Regions from separate parts of the Bacillus sp. WC2507 genome, predicted to be linked through region 1. Evidence: riboswitches for the same ligand, from Rfam matches in the RefSeq annotation. Region 1 holds a riboswitch; each other region holds the start of a gene.
The links. A riboswitch is a leader RNA that binds a small molecule or an ion and turns the genes downstream of it on or off. The one in region 1 is predicted to bind thiamine pyrophosphate.

Region 1 (7,712 bases):
AGAAAGGTGATGTTGATGAAAAAATATTGGCACAAGCTATCATTTCTTCAAAAGAATGTATTGTTAACTGTGTTAGTTATTTTGACGCTTGTTGGTACTATGGGAGCGTTAAGTTTTAACATGTTTCAAAATAGCATGATGTCTATATTTGAAAGGCATTCTTTTGAAACAGGAGATACGGTATTACATAAATTAGACGAAGAAATAGTGAGAGATGTTACAAAAGATCCAGTGGCACAAAGAGAAAAGAGAGAGAAGTTAACAGAGAAATTAGATGAAGCAACGGAAGAGTTGAATAGTGTTGGACAAACCTATATTGTTGGAGCAAAAGAAAATGAAAAAGGTGAATTACTAATCGTTGATTTGTCTACAGGGTTAGCAAATGTTGTTGAAGTAAGGCCGGGAGAATATTATAAACAACCAGATCTTTGGATGAAAGCATATGATAAAGTAATGAGCACGAAAAAAGCAAATATGACAGAAGTATATGAAGACGCATTAGGAACGTGGGTAACGATATTAGAGCCAATTAAAGATGGAGAAGATAATATTGTGGCACTTGTTGCAGCTGATGTAGATGCCTCTATTGTTCCTAGTACAAAGGAAAAGTTCATTATACAAGGTTTAATGTTTATTTGCATTTCTGTTTTAATTGCAACTTTTATTCAATTCTTAATTGTACGTAACGCACTTGCTCCATTGCGAGATTTACGTGAAGGATTGCGCAAAGTCGGTGAAGGTGATTTAAGTATTAAATTAGAGGAAAGGCCAGATGATATAGGTATTATTAATGCGTATTTTAATAGTACCATCGAGAAGTTTAAAGGAATTATAGATAAAGTGAAGCAGACAGCAGAACAGGTTTCCTCATCTTCACAAGAATTGTCAGTGAGTACGAAAGAGAATAGCATGGCAGTCCAAGGAATCGTAAGTTCTATGGTTGAGTTAAGAGCTGGCGCTCAGTCACAAGAAACTTCAGGACCAAAGTATTTAGGTATTGTATATGAAATGGAAGATAAGATGGAAGAGATAAATAATGCTGCAAAACAAATGGCGAAAGAGTCTGAAGGTATGGAGCATCAATCGGTAAAAGGAAATGGTGTTATTGAACAGACGATTAATCAAATGAACATAATACAAAATGCAGTACAAGATTTATCTTCTACTATTTATTCTTTGGAAACAAGATCAAAAGAAATTAGTGATATTGTAACAGTAATTACCGGTATTTCAAATCAAACCAATTCGCTAGCTTTAAATGCTTTTATTGAAGCTTCACGTGCTGAGGAAACCGGAAATGGATTTGTCGTTGTTGCAGATGAAGTGCGTAAATTAGCAGAGCAGACGGAAGTATCAGCAAAAGATATAGCGAAATTAATAGGGGAAACACAAGTTGAAACGGAAGAAGCTGTTGTTTCAATGCAAAATACTTTAAAAGAAGTAGAATCTGGAATGAAACTTGTTGAAAGTAGTGGTGCTTTCTTTGGGGAAATTTCAAAATCAGCACAATCTGTTACAAATCAAGTTAGAGTTGTTTCTAGCAATTCAAGTGATATATTGCAAAATAGCCAAAATATTGTTCGTGTTGTAAATGAACTATCGCTTATCGCAAATACGTATGCGAATAGTAGTAGTAATGTTGAAGAAAGTATGAAAGAACAGGAAATGTCTGTACAAGATATTGCTGAATTAGCCAGTTCTTTAAGCTGGCTTTCACAGGAGTTACAAGAGTTAATTGGGGAATTCAAAAGTTAAATGAAGTGATTATATGTGCTTTTGTTTGTTCAATAAAATAAATCATGCTACAATGAAAACGAATTAAGGACCGGGGAGCCAATTGGCTGAGAGGATGTAAACAAACATCGACCCTCAACCTGATCTGGATAATGCCAGCGTAGGGAGTTACTTAAAGTGATGTAGCATATGTTATTCTATAATAACTTGCATACAAGGCTTTCCTACGCAGTAGGAAAGCCTTTTCTTGTTTTAATATTTCATTTTATAAGGGGGATTTTACTATGTCACAACAAGTTACAATTTCATTTTCAGTAGTACCACAAGCGAAGAACAAAGATGTGTATTCTGTTGTTGATAAAGCAATTGAGGTTGTACAACAATCGGGAGTTCGTTATGAAGTAGGGGCAATGGAAACAACACTGGAAGGAGAATTAGATGTACTTCTTGACGTCATTAAACGTGCGCAACAAGCTTGTGTGGATGCTGGTGCAGAAGAAGTGATTACTTCTATTAAAATCCATTATCGTCCAAGCACTGGTGTAACGATAGATGAAAAGGTTTGGAAGTACCGTGATGAATATGCAAAACCAGAAGCAATCTAAAATAATTACAACAATTTGGCTTATCCTTCTCATTGCGATATGGGAAGGATCTGTTTCATTATTTAAAATTGAACCGTGGATTTTACCGAAGCCTTCTGCCATTGTTCAAGAATTAATTGGAATGAAAGATTTACTATTACCGAATACGATACAAACGTTACAAGAGGTTATAATTGGACTATTTTTTGCAATTTTAATTGGGACAAGTATTGCAATTATTATGGACGTTATCCCTTTATTTCGTATTTTAATAAATCCGTTGCTTGTTATTTCGCAAACGATTCCAATCGTTGTACTTGCACCGTTATTTATTATTTGGTTTGGATATGGAATGCTACCGAAAGTAATGGTAGTAATACTCGTTTGTTTCTTTCCGATTGCGCTTAGCATTTTAGAAGGTTTTCAAACGGTAGATAAAAATATGTTGAAGTTGCTGCAAACGATGAAGGCAACGAAATGGCAAGTTTACCAGAAAGTAAAGTTTCCAGCAGTGCTTCCATACTTTTTCTCCGGTTTAAAAATTGCAGTTACATATAGCGTAATGGGAGCGATTATTGGAGAATGGCTCGGTGCAAGCGAAGGGTTAGGAGTTATGCTTACGAGGGCTACAAAATCTTTTTTAACTGCCCGGGTATTTGGTGTTGCAGCAATTATCGTCATGGTGACATTATGTCTGTATTTTATCGTGGAGTTTATGGCAAGAATAACAGCACCATGGATATATAGAAAGGACGGCAGAAAATGAAAAAAGGTTTAAAAGTTATGTTGGCTGCCTTATTAGCAGTAGGTGTGGCTGGATGTAATCCGGCGAAGAAAGAAGAAAGTGTAAGTAAAGATCAAAAAGTAAAAGTAGTATTAGATTGGTTCCCGAATACGAATCATACTGGTTTATATGTAGCGCAAGCGAAAGATTATTATAAAAAGAAAGGCTTAGATGTAGAAATTATTCAGCCTGGTGACAATGTAACAGCAGAGCAAATGATAGCTTCAGGAAAAGCTGACTTCGCAATAAGCGCACAAGAAAATGTAACGTTGGCTCGGGTGGAAGGTATTCCTGTTGTATCTGTAGGAGCGATTATTCAGCATAACACTTCAGCTTTTGCGTCACTTAAGAAAGATAACATGACTTCACCGAAAAATTTTGAAGGCAAACGTTACGGAGGCTGGGGAGGACCAGCAGAAGAAGCGACGTTGAAGACAATTATGGAGAAACATCAAGCTGATTTTAATAAAGTCGAAAAAATCATTTTAGGACAAACAGATTTCTTTAAATCAATTGGCCGTGATGCTGATTTTGAATGGATTTATTACGGCTGGGATGGTATTGAAGCGAAGCGTCAAGGAAAAGAGTTAAATACAATTATGGTGAAAGACTTAGACCCAGCGCTTGATTTCTATAGTCCTGTTATTATTACGAGTGAAAAACATACGAAGCAAGATAAAGACTTTGTGAAAAAGTTTATGAGTGCAACGACGGAAGGTTATAATTTTGCAATTAAAGAATCGAAAGAAGCTGCTGATATTTTAATTAAAGCTGTTCCAGATGTGAATAAAGACTTAGTACAAGAAAGTCAAAAGTGGTTAAGTACGAAGTATCAAGATGATGCAAAAGCATGGGGAGTACAGAAGGAAGAAGTTTGGACGAATTACATGAATTTCTTATATGATAACAAAGTTATTAAGAAGAAAATTGATGTAAAAGATGCCTTTACAAATGAGTTCCTTCCAAATGAAAAATGAGTGGATTACAAATAAAAGATATTGTGAAATCTTTCGATGGAAAGAATGTATTAGCAAATATTAGTGCTTCTATACGAGAGGGAGAATTCGTTTCCTTTGTAGGCCCAAGTGGTTGTGGGAAAAGCACATTATTAAATATGATTGCAAATGTTGAAAATCCAACAAGTGGGAATGTAACGTATAAGGATAAGTACGTACAAGAGCAAGATGTTGTAAGTTATATGCCACAGCAGGATTTATTACTACCTTGGCGATCAGCTTTGCAAAATATAGTTCTTCCATTGGAAATCGAAGGTAAACCGAAAAAACAAAGGCTGACAGAGGGAATGGAAGCATTAAAGCAGTTTGAACTAGATGAATATGCAGACCATTATCCAGATGAGTTATCTGGTGGTATGCGTCAAAGAATTAGTTTTTTGCGCACATATTTATGTGAAAAGCCAATTATGCTACTTGATGAGCCTTTTGGGAAATTAGATGCCTTTACAAAAATGGAAGTACATAGCTGGCTTTTAAACTCTTGGCACCAAGAGAAGCAAACAATCGTTATGGTTACACACGACCTAGATGAGGCGATTTTACTTTCAGATCGCGTATTTATTTTATCTCAAAGACCAGCATCAATAGTTGGTGAGGTACAAGTGAAATTACCTAGACCGAGAACGATGGATATGTTAACATCACTTGAGTTAAAGAAGGATAAGGAAGAAATTCTGAGAGTATTAGCTCCTTATATGAAAAAATAGAAAAAGCCTTTTAACAGTTTTTTGTATAATTACTGTTGAGAGGTTTTTTTATATAGGAGGAGAAAGATGAAATCTATAGAAAAAATAGTGAATTCATTAACGATGGACAATCTTGAAGAAGGAACAAAAGAAAAAATAGAGAATAGAATATAACAGAGTAGTTTATACTCTTAATATAACAAATGTTAAAGGAGTGAAAGGATAAAATGACTTTATCAACTGTTCTTCAAATGGTTTTAGCTTGATACGGGAGAAGTCTGCCTATTTTTTAAAATTAAGCTAAATTGAAGACAGCAGGTAAAGAACCTTAATCCTTTTTTACGATAATATGTAATGGGTAAGGTGTATTCACCTTACCCATTTTTTATATATACAATTAAATAAGGCTTTATACTGTTCTTCTCTCTATTTAGCTTATGAAGAAGTATAAGTAGAGGAGAGAAAAAATGAGTATATTAACAGTAGAAAATGTAAGTCATTCGTATGGTGAGAAAACTATTTTATATAATGCGTGTTTTCGACTATTAAAGGGCGAGCATGTTGGGTTAGTAGGGAAAAATGGAATTGGGAAATCAACATTGTTAAGGATTTTAACAGGAGAACTTATACATGACGATGGGAACATTGAATGGTTTCCACATGTGAAGGTAGGTTTTTTACAGCAGCATATGGATTTACAAGAAGGGATAACAATTGAAGGATATTTACAAAGTGCATTTTCTAATTTGTATGCGATTGAATGCGAAATGTTAAAAATTGCTGAAGAAATGAATGGAGCAGGAGAAATAGAAAAACTGTTAGTAAGGTATGGAGAATTACAAACTATATTGGAAAGCTCTAATTTCTATCAAATTCATACAGAAATTGAAGAAGTAGCAATCGGTTTAGGGTTATTTGAAATCGGGTTGAAAAAGGATGTTTCAAAGTTAAGTGGAGGACAGCGAACAAAGTTATTACTTGGGAAGCTCCTTTTAGAAAAAGCTGATGTTTTATTGTTAGATGAGCCAACAAACTATTTAGATACAGCTCATATAGAATGGTTGCAATCGTATTTGAGACTATATGAAAAAGCTTACATTATCATTTCGCATGATGAAGTATTTTTGAATAATATTACGAATGTTATTTATCATCTAGAAGAACGGAAGGTTAAGCGGTACGTAGGCGATTATGAACGTTTTTTGCAAAGTTATCAATTGCAAAGAAAACAATTACAATCTGCGTATGCGAAACAACAAAAAGAAATTGCCCAGTTAGAAACATTTATTCAAAAAAATAAAATTCGAAAAGCGAAACAGGCGAAAAGTCGGGAGAAAGTATTGGAGAAAATGCAAAGGGTTGAAAAGGTTAATCATGTACCTCGATCCCGTTTTGATTTCAATGTTTATGAGGAGCCAGTGAGTCGTATATTACAGGCTGAGAAACTGAGAATAGGCTATAGTGATCCGCTATTTCCAGAATTGAATTTACAAGTGAAAAAAGGAGAAAAGATAGCGATTGTTGGCCATAATGGTATTGGAAAAACGACAATATTAAAAACGTTATTAGGCCAAATAAAGCCGTTAAGCGGTTCAATTTCTGTTGGAGAACGAGTAAATCCTGCTTATTTTGCACAGGAAGAGTTTGCTTCAGAAACAACACCATTAGAGAAAGTTTGGGCAGAACGACCAGATATGACAAAGAAAGAAGTACGCCAAGCATTAGCAAAGTGTGGATTGAAAGAAGAACACGTATTAAAACCTATTCGTTTATTAAGCGGTGGAGAACAAACGAAAGTACGTTTATGTGAACTTATCGTAACGAAAAGTAACGTTTTAATTTTAGATGAACCAACTAATCATTTGGATATAGAAACAAAGAAATCTTTGCAGGAAGCGTTACAACAATATAAAGGAACAGTTTTACTTGTTTCACATGAGCCTTCTTTCTATGAAGCATGGATAACAAAAGTATGGAATATAGAAGATTGGAACGTTGAACAATATGAATAAAGAACAGGCATTAGCTTATAAAAGCTAATGCCTGTTCTTTGTGATTAACATGATTTTCGAGAATTCTTACATGAGAATTGTATGAAGAAGCACTCTTATGGTGCGCTTATAAGCGTGCTTTTTCTTTTGTTATGTTTATATTTATAATAATACTAGATGCCTTTCCCTAATAGGCGACTATCTTTCTTTATATATATAGATAGTTTAAAGTGGAATTAAAATAATTCCTATATGTAAAGGATAATGTGATTAGTATGGGAAGACAATAGAAGTTAAAGGAAATTCATGTAAAATTCAGATGAACTTCACACGAACTTCATATTAGAAACTAAATATAATTATAATAGGTTATTATAATATCGATTTGTGATTTTTCTAAAAGTTAAAAGTTTGAATTTAGGACAGAGCACTCAAACCTAAATTCAAACTTTAGTGAAATAATTAATGGGGATTACGTTTAGTTTTCGCTAATGGATGCATTTACAAGTTCGGCGGGATTGCCTGTTCCTGCCCCTCCGATTATAACAGATCCACCAGGAGGAATTTCACCATTCCATCCTGCATTCGTAATTACGTAATGATTATTTACTTTACTACTAATTTTAGAATCCCAAACTTGTGTTAAATTGCCGTTATAATCAAATTCTAATTTCCAGTTTTTAATAGGGTTCGTTCCGCTATTTTTAATTACAATCGAGAAGTTGTAACCACTTCCCCAATTTGAAGTGATTGAAAAGGAAGCATTACCATTTCCACCAGGAGGTGTTGTGTTAGCATCATCTGTTTTTACAATAATAGAAGTAGGCTGTGATTTATTCCCAGCAGCATCTTTTGCTACTATTGAAAATGTGTATTCTGTATTAGATTCTAAGTTTTTAATTGTAATGCTATTTGTT
Region 2 (7,712 bases), 330 kb from region 1:
AGCTCCAATTGATTTCACTGGAATTTGTTCATTTGCTTTTGCCATGACAACATCTGGCTGATAATATAAGCCAACCGTTACCTTTCCTGCAGCTGCTAAAGTTAATGGATCAGTCGGATTAGAAGGGAATTTAATATTCACCTTTACTCCTTCTTCTTTAAAGTAGCCTTTTTCAATCGCCGCATAAATAAAGCTATGTACCGCATTTGGGTACCAATCAAGCATGACCGTTATTTCTTTTTCTTTTTTATTCTTATCTGATGCCGAATTACTAGAACATCCAGCGATCATTGCAACTAATAATGTAAACACAAAGATGCGTTTTAAAAATTTCATGAATGCTTCCTCCAACTAATAAATTTCTTTTCTAAAATCGAAATAAGGACAACAAAGAAAATAGCTAATAATGATAACAATACAATGGGGGCAAATACACCCGCTCCGTCTAATTGCGTCATCATTCTTTTACTGAAATATCCTAGCCCAGCTTGTGCACCGAGCCATTCACCAATTGCCGCCCCAATCACACTAAGCGGAACTGCAATTTTTAAAGCTGAGAAAAAATAAGGAAGAGCAGATGGTAACTTTAATTTAAGAAAAATATCTTTTTTCGTTGCTCCATACGTAACTAAGAGCTCCTCCCATTCTTTTTTTGTACTACGTAGTCCATCATACGTATTGACCGCAATTGGGAAAAACGTAATTAAAACCGTGACAACAACCTTACTCCAGATCGTATATCCAAACCATAAAACGAAGAGCGGAGCAAGCGCTGTAATCGGAATCGTTTGTGAGGCAACTAATAATGGATAAAATGCTCTCTCCATCCAATTACTCGCATTCATTAATATTGCTAGCCCTACCCCAAGTACGATAGAAATAGCCACCCCTATTAAAACGACGTATAATGTTGCCGGCAAATGAACTGTAAATAATATATCTTTTAGTTGCCATATCTTCATTACAATTGCAGACGGTGACGGTAAAATGTACATCTCATCTACAATTCTTGCGCCTATTTCCCACATGACAAGTAAAACACTAGAAAGTGTAAGGGCAGGTAATAGTTCCTTCAACCGGTTCATCATACGAGTACCTGCCTTTGTAACATACTAAGAAGCTCATCTTTAAGCGCTAACACTTCAGGCTTATACAAATCTTTTCTTGTCCGATTACGATCAAGCGGTACAATCCTCTCGGTTAAAGTAGTTATCGGTTGATTTTCTACAACGAAAATTCGATTAGAAAGAAACAATGCTTCTTCCACATCATGAGTGATAAATAAAATTGTTTTTTCCCACTCTTTCCATTGTTCAAACAGCCATTCTTGCAAAGATGCCTTCGTTAACGCATCCAACGCGCTAAACGGTTCATCTAACAGCAATATCTCCCCGCCTGTTAATAAAGTTCGAATAAAAGATACGCGTTGTCTCATACCACCAGATAAATCTTTCGGATATTTTGTCTCATACCCTTGTAAGCCAAATTTATGTAACAGTTCCTTTGCCTTTATTTGTGCTTCTTTCTTCTGTACACCTTGGCACTCTAGCGGCAGGGCAGCATTTTCAATAATCGTTCTCCATGGCAGGAGCATATCTTTTTGGGGCATATACCCTACAGGATGGCTCTTTGTTTCTGTCAGCTCTATCTGTCCCGTACTTGTTTCTTCTAAACCTGTAATAAGGCGAAATAAAGTACTTTTCCCGCATCCACTCGGTCCGATAATACTTACAAACTCTTTATCTTGTATAGAAGCATTTAATTCCTTGATGATTGGTTTCTCATCATAATGAAAAGAAACATTATGAAACTGTAGTATGTTCTTGCTCCTCAAATCCCCACATCTCCTTACGATAGGACATATCCCAGAATAAATATTCAAATCGACTGGAATATAGGAAAATCTCCTCTAATCGATCTAGCTCTTTGTCAGACTTTCCAACTGCCATTTCATTTAATAAATCTATTAACCAAATACAAAGGCTACCGTATTCTTCCGAACTATATCCTTGAATCCACTCACCAAAGAACTCATGATCTCTTGCTCCAGGAATATCGTTTAAACGCTTTCCAATTTCCCAGTAGCTCCACATACATGGAAGAAGTGCTGCTATTAATTCCGCAAGCGTGCCATTTTGAGATACAGACATCATGTAATTTGTATAGGCTAAATTTTTAGCAGATGGTTTTGCAGATTCTATCTCCTCTATAGAAATACCAAGTCTTTTTGCATATTGTTTATGGATTGTCATTTCTCCATTTAATATGCCATCAATTTGTTCAGCAAATTTCCCCATTACTTGTGGATTCGTTGCTTTTACAACACCAATCGCATATAGCTTTGCATAATCTAACAAATATAAATAATCTTGAATAATATAATACTGAAACTTATCTTTTTCTAACGTGCCATCTCCCATACCTACTACAAACGGGTGATTATGACTCATCTCCCAAACTGGTTGTACAGTTTCTAATAATCTATCGCAAAATTTCATTTCTCTATCCCCTTTCAATTTATATATCTAAATAAAAAACCACTTCTAAATAAGAAGTGGTTACAGCAAATAAAATTATAATTTATTCGTTGCTCCACTTCCCTTCGCTAGTATTACCTAGATCAGGTCTGTAAGGGTTAAGGATTATTCCTCTCTCAGCACAACAAGCACCCCTAGTGGTTTCAATATGAAATTTTCAAATAAAAAAGCCCCGTTTCTATACGCAAAGAAACGGGGACTCATTATTATTGTCCGAATTGCTTCCCTACGCTAGCATAATCTAGATCAGGTAATGAAAAGGATCAAAGGCTTACGGCCTACTCTCAGCTGGCAACACCAGCTCTCCTAGCAAACTATGAAATTATCACTGTCAGTATAACACCGTAATAAGACATCATCAACTATTTTAATTTTCTCAATTGTCAACAAAATAACGGAACTATATAATACTTATATTCTATCTTAGAAATTATTATCCTAATTAATTGGATAAAAAGGAATCATTATCCTCAAAAAATTTATTTTTATATTGATTTCATATTACATTTATGTGAATACACCCACTATATTATATCTTTATACTATAATAAAATTACAACTATACAACTAGAGGAGGTCTCTATTATATGAATATGAAAGCTACTGCTTTAACAGCAACTACTGTCGCAATTGCCTCTTTACTTCCTTCTATGGGAGAAACAAATGTACAAACAGCCAACGCTGAACAATTATCTAATGTAAAAACTGGATATGTAAAAGTCGATCAAGTAGCCTTACATACAAAAGATAACGCAAATAGCTCATCAATTGATACAATCCGCTTTAATACGAAAGTGAACATACTTGAAACAACTAATGGCTGGTATAAAGTATCTGTTAATAATAAAGTAGGTTACGTACAAAAAGATGCTATTCTACTAAAAAACAAACTTCAATCTAATAATCAATACATCGTTAATGCCAATGCATTAAACGTTCGTTCTGAACCTAATTTAGAATCTTCAATTTTAGATGTATTACCAAATGGGAAATTCGTTACCATTCAAGAAGAACAAGGTGATTGGTATAAAATTTTACATAATGGCAAAACAGGTTACGTACAAAAGGCATTCGTGTCTAATGGTTCACAGCCTTTAGTAAAAGGCATCACAGTTCAAAATAATACGAAATACACAGTTGCAACACCTAAACTTAATGTACGTAGCACCGCTAGTACAAGTAGTGCACTACTTGGTTCATTACAGAATGGTACACAAATACAAGTAGTGGAAACTGTAGGAACTTGGTATAAAATTCGTTTTGGCACAGGATACGGATATGTGGCAAAACATTATGTGGTGCAAAATCAAACGCAATCACAAGCTCAAACAGCTCAACCTACTTCAATTCCAGCAGTTTTTAAATTCCCTACTCAAGGAAGAGTTAGCTCAACCTTTGATATGCGCTGGGAACAAATGCATTATGGTATAGATATTGCAGCTCAGGGTAATGTCTCTATCCAGGCGGCGGCTGCAGGTAAAGTTGTGAAATCATATTATTCAGCTAGCTATGGCAATGTTGTGTTCATCGCCCATCAAATAAACGGGAAATTATATACAACAGTCTATGCTCACATGAAAGATCGCACTGTACAAGCTGGTGATCAAGTACAAGCTGGACAATTAGTAGGTCATATGGGCAACACAGGTCATTCATACGGGCAACATCTTCATTTTGAATTACACAATGGAGAGTGGAATTTTGAAAAAACAAATGCAGTAAACCCACTGCCATATTTAGTTAGGTAAATTGTATGCCACGCAATATCAATATATCTCTCTTAATTGAATACTTAGCCTTTTTAGGTTTAATCTTTTGTTTAATCATTTACAATACAAATACTGTATTTTTATCTATTATCATTGCTTTTGTTACTTTAGAAATTATGATGGAAGCCTTTCAAGTACAACTAAAACAAAAAATTGCCCATATTTATAATGCCATCTTTCTATTAAGTGCCCTAATAACAAATATTATTAGTAATGGTTTTTATTTAACTACCGTATTTCCCGTATGCTTTATGGCTGTTTTATTATTCATAGCTAGGTACATTCATGTCCCTAATAACAAAAAACACGAACAAGAAGCTTAGAAAGAGGAGACACTGTGTACCAATCTTTCAAAGATAATCCGCTAAAATATATATTGAATTTATATAAAAAAACAAATACTTTTTTTGGTATACAAGGAAGCTATACGGCACAATTTCTCCTTTATGGAATGTTATTTCTCGTCTTAATTGCGTTCTCCTTACTTTACTAACAAAAAAAAGGATCTCACATAAACTTGAGATCCTTTTTAATTTATATAGAAAATGCTCTTTTATCCGCAAGCATATTTTTCATAAATAAAACTAAGATTATATTTTTTCTCTAAGCTCATTCTTTGTTCATCATCGCACCAATAGAACAGAATATCATGAATTGTTGCATAACGCTTATTTTTAAGAAATAGTTTAAAGAATGATGGTAAACAATCATGTAATTGTATAAATATATAATTGCGTAATATTTCTTCTTTATATTCAATTCCCTTGCAAATATACAATAATTCTTCACAATAATATGCATGTTGTGGAACTTGAATCATTTCGAAAAATGGCACATATGATAATAACTTTCCGATAAAATGATCATATCGATCCATTATTCCTATCGTCATATGCTCCATCATTTCTTTCATTACATATAAATAATCATCTACATGAGTAGTTTTCAATGGGTCTAATCGATCTGAAATTTGAGAAAGTACAGCTCTTTGACAAGCTAACACCGCTTGACTAGGTCCATAATATGATAAGAAGTCTGTACACTTACGATATTTTCGTAATAAGTCGTGTGTATATAAATCATACACGAAAGTATTACAATACATAGCTAGACTCATCATATCACTATTTAATTGCTCTTTTGATAGGAACTTAGCTCTCTTACACATATAAAAGAATGCAAATTCTAATACTTCTTTATGGGATAATAGATGTTTACAGTCTGTTATACATTTCTCATTAAATTTAACTCTATCCCAGATTTCTACATCCCCATCAGTTAATTCACCAATACGATATTTAATAATTAAATAGTTTAAAGCAACCGCTTGCGTCAAAAGATCCCATGTTTCATATTCCAATGAAGTGTGAACAAACTCAGCTAATCCTTGAGTTATCATAAAAGTATTTGCTTCTTCATACCAACCAATCTCTTGGCATAAGCGAAGAATACGTACTAAAGTTGGAATTTCATCTTTATGAAACTGCGGTAAATTCTTTGTTTTATTCATTCCATATACGATAAATGCCGCTAAATTTTCTTCTTTATAAAATTCTTTTTCTTTCCACACTAATATAGTTCGTTCTTTCCCTTCACCTTTTGGATGACAAGGTACAAGCAAAGAAAATAATTCAGCGAAATTATTTGGTTCTATATATGTATCTGTAACCAAATTCCAATTTGGATCGCGCTGTACAGCCCTCATATAATTCCCCTTCCCTTTTGTCTACATAGGAAATATTAATCCATTATTACATCACTAACAATGGATATTGTTATATTCAAAATCTTTCATAATACTTATATCTATCAGTATATCATTTTTTCTCTTATTTAAAATTAGGAATGACAAATTTAAATAAACTGTCGAAATTACTAACTGTATACTTATTATATAATGTCTCAGATACATCATGCTAACATATTAGTTTAATTCTATATACTAGAATAATGCATCTGATTTTTATACGTAACTTACCCCACTAATTAAAATCTTTCTTCATTCCGTATGCTCCGAGATTTCACTTAAAGCAAATCCTGCTTGATCATCTGCCGATTCTCTTATAGCTAAATCACCTAGTGCTAGCATCCCAACGAGTTGACCACTCTCAACTACTGGTAATCGTCTAATTTGATACTGTGCCATTAACTCTGTGGCTTTTTCAATAGAATCATCTGGAGAAACTGAAACAATGTTTGTTGTCATTACATTTGTAATTTTATTAGATCCAGGATGTTTCTCAGCAATCCCTCGAACAACTAAATCTCGGTCCGTAACAAGCCCAACAACTTGCTCATTTTCAACAACCGGAATCAATCCAATCGATTCTTCTTTCATCTTTACAGCAGCCTCATATACATTGTCTAGCGGTGTACAATGTACAATATGAGTGCTCATACAGTCTCTCACTCGTGTCATTTTTGTCTCCTCCTTTTTATACATACCATAGCTTTTCCTAAATTCCTTTATTTATTTCAGGAAAATCAGTTGATAAAGGAAGATTAACGCACAATAAAAAAGAGTCAGCATATTGCTGACTCTTTTTTTATGACCCGTACGGGATTCGAACCCGTGTTACCGCCGTGAAAGGGCGGTGTCTTAACCACTTGACCAACGGGCCATGGCTCCGCAGGTAGGACTCGAACCTACGACCGATCGGTTAACAGCCGATAGCTCTACCACTGAGCTACTGCGGAATAATATATATGGTGGGCCTAAATGGACTCGAACCATCGACCTCACGCTTATCAGGCGTGCGCTCTAACCAGCTGAGCTATAGGCCCATATACTTTACAGGGGCAGTAGGAATCGAACCCACACTGGAGGTTTTGGAGACCTCAGTTCTACCTTTAAACTATGCCCCTAAAGGATGCCGGCTAGAGGACTTGAACCCCCAACCTACTGATTACAAGTCAGTTGCTCTACCAATTGAGCTAAGCCGGCATAAAAAAAATGGTGGCTCGGGACGGAATCGAACCGCCGACACGAGGATTTTCAGTCCTCTGCTCTACCGACTGAGCTACCGAGCCAACATAAATGGCGGTCCCGACCGGGGTCGAACCGGCGATCTCCTGCGTGACAGGCAGGCATGTTAACCACTACACCACGGGACCATTTGGTTGCGGGGACAGGATTTGAACCTGCGACCTTCGGGTTATGAGCCCGACGAGCTACCGTGCTGCTCCACCCCGCGACAATATAATGTTTTTTAAAAAATGGAGGAGGTAGAGGGATTCGAACCCCCGCGCGACTCTCGCCGCCTGTCGGTTTTCAAGACCGATCCCTTCAGCCGAACTTGGGTATACCTCCATGAAGGAAAAATAAAATTTTATTATTATATGTATCTAAACCATTTAAAAAGAAAATGGAGGAGGTAGAGGGATTCGAACCCCCGCGCGATTCTCA
Region 3 (7,712 bases), 4.6 Mb from region 1:
TATGGTACAGTATAAATGAAAGTTATTGAAAACGTTTTCTTAAACGTTTTTTATTTTTAGATTTAAAGGTATGATGACCTGACAGTCTGTTGATGAGGTTATTCTATTTAAAAGGGGATTCTTTAGGGGGAGAGAACAATGAACACATGGACACAAGTTTATGATCCGTTCGGAAACATTTGGATTTCGGCAGCGGTCGCACTTATTCCGATTATCTTTTTTTTCTTAGCTTTAGCAGTTTTCCGCATGAAGGGGTATGTGGCAGGATTTATTACAGTTGTACTTACAATTTTAGTGGCGTTATTCGCTTATAAAATGCCGTTCACGATGGCGATGGCAGCGACCGGATATGGTTTCTTATACGGACTATGGCCAATTGCTTGGATTATCATTATGTCGGTATTTTTATATAAAATTTCTGTGAAAACAGGTCAATTCGATGTGATTCGTGCATCTGTATTATCCATTACGAATGACCATCGTTTACTCGTTATTTTAATCGGGTTTTCATTCGGAGCATTTTTAGAAGGGGCAGCAGGATTTGGTGCACCAGTAGCGATTACGGCAGCACTTCTTGCAGGTCTTGGGTTAAATCCTTTATATGCAGCGGGTCTTTGTTTAATTGCAAATACGGCACCAGTAGCGTTCGGGGCGATGGGAATTCCGATTACAGTGGCTGGACAAGTAACAGGTATTGATCCACATAAAATCGGACAAATGGCTGGACATCAATTACCGTTTCTATCATTATTTGTTCCGTTCTTTATCGTATTTTTAATGGATGGATTGAAAGGGGTAAGACAAACATGGCCTGCGTTATTTGTAGCCGGTAGTTCATTTGCAATTACGCAGTTCATTACAGCGACGTTTTTAGGACCGGAACTCCCGGATATTACGTCAGCACTTGTAAGTTTAGTGAGTTTATCACTATTCTTAAAAGTTTGGCAGCCGAAAGAAATCTATCAATCGGGGCAAGCAAATAGTGAAGTAGCTGCGGCAACAACGGCGACATCTATGCCGAAACTAACAGTAGGAAAAGTCGTAAAAGCATGGTCTCCATTCATTATTTTAACTGTCATGGTAGTTATTTGGAGCCAAAGTTTCTTTAAAGCGTTATTTGCTCCAGGCGGCGCATTGGAAAGCCTTGTGTTTAAGTTTGAAGTTCCAGGCTTGCACAATTTAGTAATGAAAGCAGAACCAATTGTAAATAAACCGACGCCTTACGAGGCAATTTTGAAATTCGATGTATTATCAGCAACGGGAACAGCAATCTTAATTGCTTGTGTCATTTCTATCTTTATTTTAAAAATGAGTGCAAAAGATGCAGTAGCGACTTTTAAAGAAACGCTAAATGAGCTTAAGATGCCAATTCTATCTATTGGATTCGTATTAGGGTTCGCATTTATCGCAAACTATTCTGGTTTATCATCTACATTAGCGTTAGCGCTTGCTGGAACTGGTGGACTATTCCCGTTCTTCTCACCATTCTTGGGGTGGATTGGGGTGTTCTTAACAGGATCTGATACGTCAGCGAATGCACTGTTCTCGAATTTACAAGCGATTACAGCACAGCAAGTCGGTGTATCTGAAGTACTTCTCGTTGCAGCAAATACAACGGGCGGTGTAACAGGAAAAATGATTTCTCCGCAATCGATTGCGATCGCTTGTGCGGCAGTTGGACTTGCTGGGAAAGAATCAGATCTGTTCCGATTTACATTGAAGCATAGTTTATTCTTCGTAATTATTGTTGGTATTATGACGTATGTACAGGCATATTATTTAACGTGGATGATTCCATAAACAACAAAAGAAATAAACTTTTCATTTTTCAGATTATCGTGTATGATGGGAAAGTATTGAAAATTAAATCAGTGATAAACTAGGGGTGCCTAACGTATGCGTAGGCTGAGAGAGAAGCGCGTGAACTTCTTAACCCTTTGGACCTGATCTGGCTCGTACCAGCGTAGGGAAGTTAACGGCTTTACATAATGATGCCTTTATGAGCCAGGTCCTTATTTTTTTATGGACCTGGCTCTTTTTATTTTGGCATACGCTGGCCATATCTCGTCCTTGTCACGTACAGGGGGGCAACAAAGGTTATGAAACAGTCTGTTTCAGCTGAGCAAATTGAATTGAAATCGAGTTTACCAGGAAGTAAGAAAGTGTATGTGGATGGACCACGTGCAGGTATGAAAGTGCCGATGCGCGAGATTGAACAAAGTGAAACGAACGGCATTCCGAATCCGCCAATTCGTGTATATGATACGAGCGGTCCTTATACAGATCCTGCGTATAAAGTGGAGCTAGAAAAAGGAATTCCAACGCCGCGCCACTCTTGGATCCTAGAGCGCGGAGATGTAGAAGCGTACGAAGGGCGCGAAGTGAAACCAGAGGATGACGGTGTGAAGGTGGCTTCGAAACATACACCTGTTTTTCCGCAAATGGATCGCAAACCGCTTAGAGCGAAGCAAGGTGCAAATGTTACGCAAATGCATTATGCGCGTAATGGCATCATTACGTCTGAGATGGAATATGTTGCGATTCGTGAAGGAGTAGAGCCTGAGTTTGTTCGCAAGGAAATTGCGGAAGGCCGTGCGATTTTGCCAGCGAATATTAACCATCCGGAAGCAGAACCGATGATTATCGGACGTAACTTCCACGTGAAGGTCAATGCAAATATCGGAAACTCTGCTGTATCGTCTTCTATTGCAGAAGAAGTGGAGAAGATGACTTGGGCAACTCGCTGGGGTGCAGATACGATTATGGATTTATCTACAGGTAAAAATATTCATACGACACGTGAGTGGATTATTCGTAACGCGCCTGTACCAGTTGGGACTGTACCGATCTATCAAGCGCTGGAAAAAGTAAACGGAATTGCAGAAGATTTAACGTGGGAAGTGTATCGTGATACGTTAATTGAGCAAGCGGAGCAAGGCGTTGATTACTTTACAATTCACGCTGGCGTATTACTTCGTTACATTCCGATTACTGCAAAGCGTACGACAGGTATCGTTTCACGCGGTGGTTCAATTATGGCACAGTGGTGTTTATTCCATCATAAAGAAAACTTCTTATACACTCATTTTGAAGAGATATGTGAAATTATGAAGCAGTATGACGTTTCGTTCTCTCTTGGAGATGGATTACGTCCAGGTTCGATTGCAGATGCAAATGACGAAGCACAATTCTCTGAGCTTGAAACACTTGGTGAATTAACGAAAATTGCTTGGAAACATGATGTGCAAGTGATGATTGAAGGACCTGGGCATGTACCGATGCATTTAATTAAAGAGAATATGGAGAAAGAGCTTGATATTTGTCAGGGCGCGCCGTTCTATACACTGGGACCGTTAACGACAGATATTGCACCAGGTTATGACCATATTACATCAGCGATTGGAGCTGCGATGATTGGCTGGTTTGGAACGGCGATGCTTTGTTATGTGACGCCGAAAGAACATTTAGGTTTACCCAATAAAGATGATGTTCGTACGGGGGTTATTACGTACAAAATCGCTGCGCATGCAGCTGATCTTGCGAAAGGGCACAAAACGGCTCATCAGCGTGATGATGCACTTTCAAAAGCTCGCTTTGAATTCCGTTGGCGCGATCAATTTAATTTATCTTTAGATCCTGAACGTGCGATGGAATATCACGATGAAACATTACCAGCAGAAGGCGCGAAAACGGCTCATTTCTGTTCCATGTGTGGACCGAAGTTTTGTAGTATGAGAATTTCACATGACATTCGTGACTATGCGAAAGAAAATGATTTAGAAACGACAGAAGCAATTGAAAAAGGGATGAAAGAGAAAGCGAAAGAATTTAAAGACACTGGTAGTCATTTATACCAATAACACGTTACACCTCTTTACTTGATTGATCACACTGTAGTACCTAATTTAAATATAGAAGAAGCCCCTTTGCTAAGACGGTAGCAAAAGGGGCTTCTGTCGTTTATCCCGCATTAATGGGCAGTAAGACCCCCACCTCAAAATTCAGTGAAAGCACAGAAGTTAGGTGGGGGATCAACTGCCCATAAAAGCCCGATTGGTTCAACTAATAATCAGTGGGGGATGAAGAAAACCCCCACTGATTAAAGTTTCACTTTATAAGGCGAAGAAGAGGTGTACCCAGTAGTATAAGAGGAATAATGTGACGACTGTTGTGAGAGGAATGACGATAAGAGATACACTTAAATAGTCTTTCCATTTTACTTTAATCTTGTTTTGTTTCAGGATATACATCCAAATGAGGGAAGCTAGCGTACCGATTGGTAATAATAGTGAACCGATGTCACTACCAATAATGTTTGCGAGGTAGATAGTTTTTAATGTGACTGGGTCTAGTCCCATTTCTGTTAATGTGATTGTACCAATCATAAGTGCAGGATGGTTATTGAAGACGTTAGAGAGGAGAGAAACGAGTCCGCCCATTGCAAAGCTAGCGTAGAGTAGATGTTGACTTACAACTGGTTCAAGCCAATTTACAAGCGCCGCTGTTAACCCTGCGTTGTGAAGTCCGTAAATAATGACGTACATAGAGAAGGCGAAAATTAAAATGTGCCACGGTGTCTTTTTCAAAATGTCGACAGGATTTGTTCGTAAGTAGTACCATCTCCAGATGAGAAGAACGAGTGAACCGAGTACTGCAACAATTTCAATTGGGATAGATAAGAAGGATGCGACGAATAGAAGACAGCGCATAAGGAAGACGAAGCCTAATACTTTCAACATAAATCTTGTCCGTTTTTGTTTCGTATTAACAGAATTTTTTCCTTTTAACGGATGGAAGTTTTTTGTGAAGAATATTTCTTCGATATCATATGAAGAAACAGGTAATCTTTCTGGTAGTTTTTTCTTTAAAACTGTGTACATAAGCCATGACATAAACAATAGTCCTAGTGTTGCAGGTACAAACATCATAGCAGTATGCATATAAAGAGTCATATTCACGATATTTAATGCGATTAGGTTTACGATATTACTTACACCAATTGGTGCACTAGATGCAGTAGCGATTAAAGCACCGCTTAATAAATAAGGGATTTGTTGATGTGGTTTTAATTGAAGATTTTTTAGGAGAAGAATTAAAATTGGAGTTGTAATTAAAATACTACCGTCGTTATTAAATAAAAGAGTCATAAGAAAACATAATAATTGAATATACCAGTATAAACGGCGACCGGAGCCTTTTGCTAAATTTGCAAGTTTCGCTGCGGACCAGTGGAAGAAGCCGAAGCTTTCTAATATAACCGCCATAACGATGGTCGCTAATATTGTTATGGAGGCACCGCCAATTTTACTGATAATGTCCATGACGTCTGGCTTTGATACAAGTCCAGTAATCAGGATAATGCCAGCACCAATTGCTGCCGGCCACGCCTCATTTAAGCCACGAGGACGCCAAAAGACAACAATCATTGTTAAGAAGAATACAATAATAGTAATCCATATTTCAATGCTCATATTTTGCCTACCTTTCTATTTCCCTTGAACAAATGTAGCTTGTCTCAAGTTTATATTGATAGTATATTCAGCAAAAAATAAGAAGAACTAGACGTATAATGGAATGAAGTGAATATGTGTTTTTCAAGCTAAAGGACAAGTGTCCCTAATAGTGAAATAACTATCATGAGATGAGTCTATAAATTGTTGGGGCAGTAAGATAGTAAATGAAATTTATATCAACGATTATTGAAATATATCAGCGATTTTTAAAATATATCGATTTACCGCCAAAATATGACAAAAGGAGTCCATCCCAAAATACCTTTTGGAACAGACTCCCACTATATTATTTTTCCTTCAAAAAAGTTCGATCCTTCAAGAATAAATTCCAGAAGAAAATAAATCCTGGTAATAAAATTGCAATTCCAATTGCGTATAGAATAAGCAATGCATAGAATGTTTCTGTCGTTGTAAAGCTTGTAAATACAGTTACATCAGGATAAATAATATATGGTAAATGCGCGACACCATAAGCGTAACTTGCAAATGCATATTGAGCGACAACTGCTAAAACGGCAATGCGAGGGTATCCTAATGAGCCATACTTCTTGTTTGTCCACCAAAGAGAAGAGTACCCGATAACGAATAAAACGATAGAAGCTGTAAACCATGGGAATTGCTTTATTAGTCCTTGCATAAGCCAGTGTGTTTCTGGATCCATTACAACGAGGGCGATAATCGCCGTAACGAGTGTTGCAGGACCAAGGATGATAGCGTTTCTTCTATAAATTCTATACGAATCTTCTGAACCTTGCTCTCTCGCAAAATCAGCAAGAAAGAGAGAGGAAAGAAATAGTTCCGAAGTTAGTCCGAAGAGCATATAACAGTAGATAACCGGGCTAGAAAGAAGTTTTCCGTACAGGAGTACTTCTTTTCCTTCAGTCATTGTAATATAAGCCCCTTCTGTAACGGGTAAAACGGTAATTAATAAGGCTGGAATTAAGAGCCCCGTAATACCTGAAATAACCCGAAGGAGGTACTGATACTTTGGCAAAGAGTAAGCAAATACCATGAATGTACTGCGAATTGCGATGAGTATTAAAATTAACATAACTGGTACGAACATCACTGTCGCAAGGGTGAAAGCAGCTTTCGGAAAGAAACCGAGAAAAGCGACAACGACAAAGACGAGAAATGTATTTGTTACTTCCCAGGTTGGTGATAAGTATCGATTGGCAAGCTTAGCAGCGAGCGTTGGATGCTTTGCGTATACCATGCCCCAAAAACCTGCTCCAAAATCGATGGACCCTAATATACTGTATACGAAAATAAGAGCCCATAAGATGATGATTGCAATACTTTCCTCATGCACGAGAATCGCCTCCTTCTTGATGTAAATCATTCTTTAACGGATGTCTCTTAAAGAATGTCCGTAGTACAAAAACTGTTAAAATGCCGAGTCCAATATATAAAATGATGAATAGAATAAATAAAGGACCGACAAAATCAGCGCGTGTAGAGGCATCGACTGTACGTTGCATACCATAAATGGTCCACGGTTGACGACCACTACAGCTGAAAATCCACCCGAATTCAATACCGAGCATCATAACTGGCCCACATGCGGCAGCTCCCCAAAGAAGCCATTTCGGTAATTCTGCTCCTTTTTTTCGATAAACAAAGTACCAATATAAGAGGGCGATTGCTGCAACTGCAAAAGTAAAGGCAGCAGTGCCGACCATTAAGTTGAATAGTGTATGTGTGTAAAATGGTGGCCATGTTTCTTGTGGGAATTCCTTTAGCCCCTTGACGACAGTGCTAGGGTCTAGTCCCACTAGTAGGCTAAGCATGTTTGGAATTTCTAGTGCATAGTTTAGTTCAAGTGTGTTAGGATCTACAACCCCGCCAATTGATAACGGTGCATGTGACGTCGTTTCGAATAAAGCTTCAGCAGATGCAAGTTTTTCAGGGGAATGTTTATGTAAGGCGATCGCTGATTCGTGTCCCGAAAGCCACATCGTAGCACCTGTAATAAATGTCACGACCAGTCCTAACAGTAGTCCCTTTTTATGATACGCCACTTCACGTTCACTTAAATTCTTCTTTAATAATTTAAATCCAGCGATAGAGGCAATGACAGCTGCTCCAGTTGCATAGGCTGTAATCACAACATGGAATGCGCTTGTGCCAAAACTCGGATTAAAGAAAGCTTTCCACGGATCAACGTTAAAAACTGATCCATCTGGATCCATTGAAAAG

Region 2: it holds a riboswitch for thiamine pyrophosphate, as region 1 does, so the genes downstream of both, tenA (thiaminase II) here and ACUN28_RS27345 (MTH1187 family thiamine-binding protein) in region 1, are expected to answer to the same signal.
Region 3: it holds a riboswitch for thiamine pyrophosphate, as region 1 does, so the genes downstream of both, thiC (phosphomethylpyrimidine synthase ThiC) here and ACUN28_RS27345 (MTH1187 family thiamine-binding protein) in region 1, are expected to answer to the same signal.

Annotation. Positions count from the first base shown of each region.
Region 1 covers NZ_JBQXPN010000001.1:5,197,589-5,205,300, reverse strand. The annotation lists gene ACUN28_RS27350 (methyl-accepting chemotaxis protein) at 16-1,755, shown strand; TPP riboswitch at 1,817-1,918, shown strand; gene ACUN28_RS27345 (MTH1187 family thiamine-binding protein) at 2,019-2,339, shown strand; gene ACUN28_RS27340 (ABC transporter permease) at 2,311-3,084, shown strand; gene ACUN28_RS27335 (ABC transporter substrate-binding protein) at 3,081-4,079, shown strand; gene ACUN28_RS27330 (ABC transporter ATP-binding protein) at 4,076-4,825, shown strand; gene ACUN28_RS27325 (ABC-F family ATP-binding cassette domain-containing protein) at 5,272-6,816, shown strand; gene ACUN28_RS27320 (glycosyl hydrolase family 18 protein) at 7,274-7,712, opposite strand, start outside.
Region 2 covers NZ_JBQXPN010000001.1:4,869,684-4,877,395, forward strand. The annotation lists gene ACUN28_RS25695 (ABC transporter substrate-binding protein) at 1-336, opposite strand, end outside; gene ACUN28_RS25700 (ABC transporter permease) at 333-1,085, opposite strand; gene ACUN28_RS25705 (ABC transporter ATP-binding protein) at 1,085-1,834, opposite strand; gene tenA (thiaminase II) at 1,803-2,498, opposite strand; TPP riboswitch at 2,581-2,683, opposite strand; TPP riboswitch at 2,744-2,855, opposite strand; gene ACUN28_RS25715 (SH3 domain-containing protein) at 3,125-4,285, shown strand; gene ACUN28_RS25720 (hypothetical protein) at 4,291-4,629, shown strand; gene ACUN28_RS25725 (DUF3965 domain-containing protein) at 4,860-6,011, opposite strand; gene ACUN28_RS25730 (CBS domain-containing protein) at 6,306-6,725, opposite strand; tRNA gene ACUN28_RS25735 (tRNA-Glu) at 6,856-6,927, opposite strand; tRNA gene ACUN28_RS25740 (tRNA-Asn) at 6,929-7,003, opposite strand; tRNA gene ACUN28_RS25745 (tRNA-Ile) at 7,014-7,090, opposite strand; tRNA gene ACUN28_RS25750 (tRNA-Trp) at 7,101-7,171, opposite strand; tRNA gene ACUN28_RS25755 (tRNA-Thr) at 7,178-7,250, opposite strand; tRNA gene ACUN28_RS25760 (tRNA-Phe) at 7,261-7,336, opposite strand; tRNA gene ACUN28_RS25765 (tRNA-Asp) at 7,345-7,420, opposite strand; tRNA gene ACUN28_RS25770 (tRNA-Met) at 7,424-7,500, opposite strand; tRNA gene ACUN28_RS25775 (tRNA-Ser) at 7,524-7,616, opposite strand; tRNA gene ACUN28_RS25780 (tRNA-Ser) at 7,673-7,712, opposite strand, start outside.
Region 3 covers NZ_JBQXPN010000001.1:561,525-569,236, forward strand. The annotation lists gene lldP (L-lactate permease) at 139-1,800, shown strand; TPP riboswitch at 1,872-1,987, shown strand; gene thiC (phosphomethylpyrimidine synthase ThiC) at 2,100-3,860, shown strand; gene ACUN28_RS02985 (arsenic transporter) at 4,113-5,471, opposite strand; gene ACUN28_RS02990 (cytochrome d ubiquinol oxidase subunit II) at 5,800-6,825, opposite strand; gene cydA (cytochrome ubiquinol oxidase subunit I) at 6,818-7,712, opposite strand, start outside.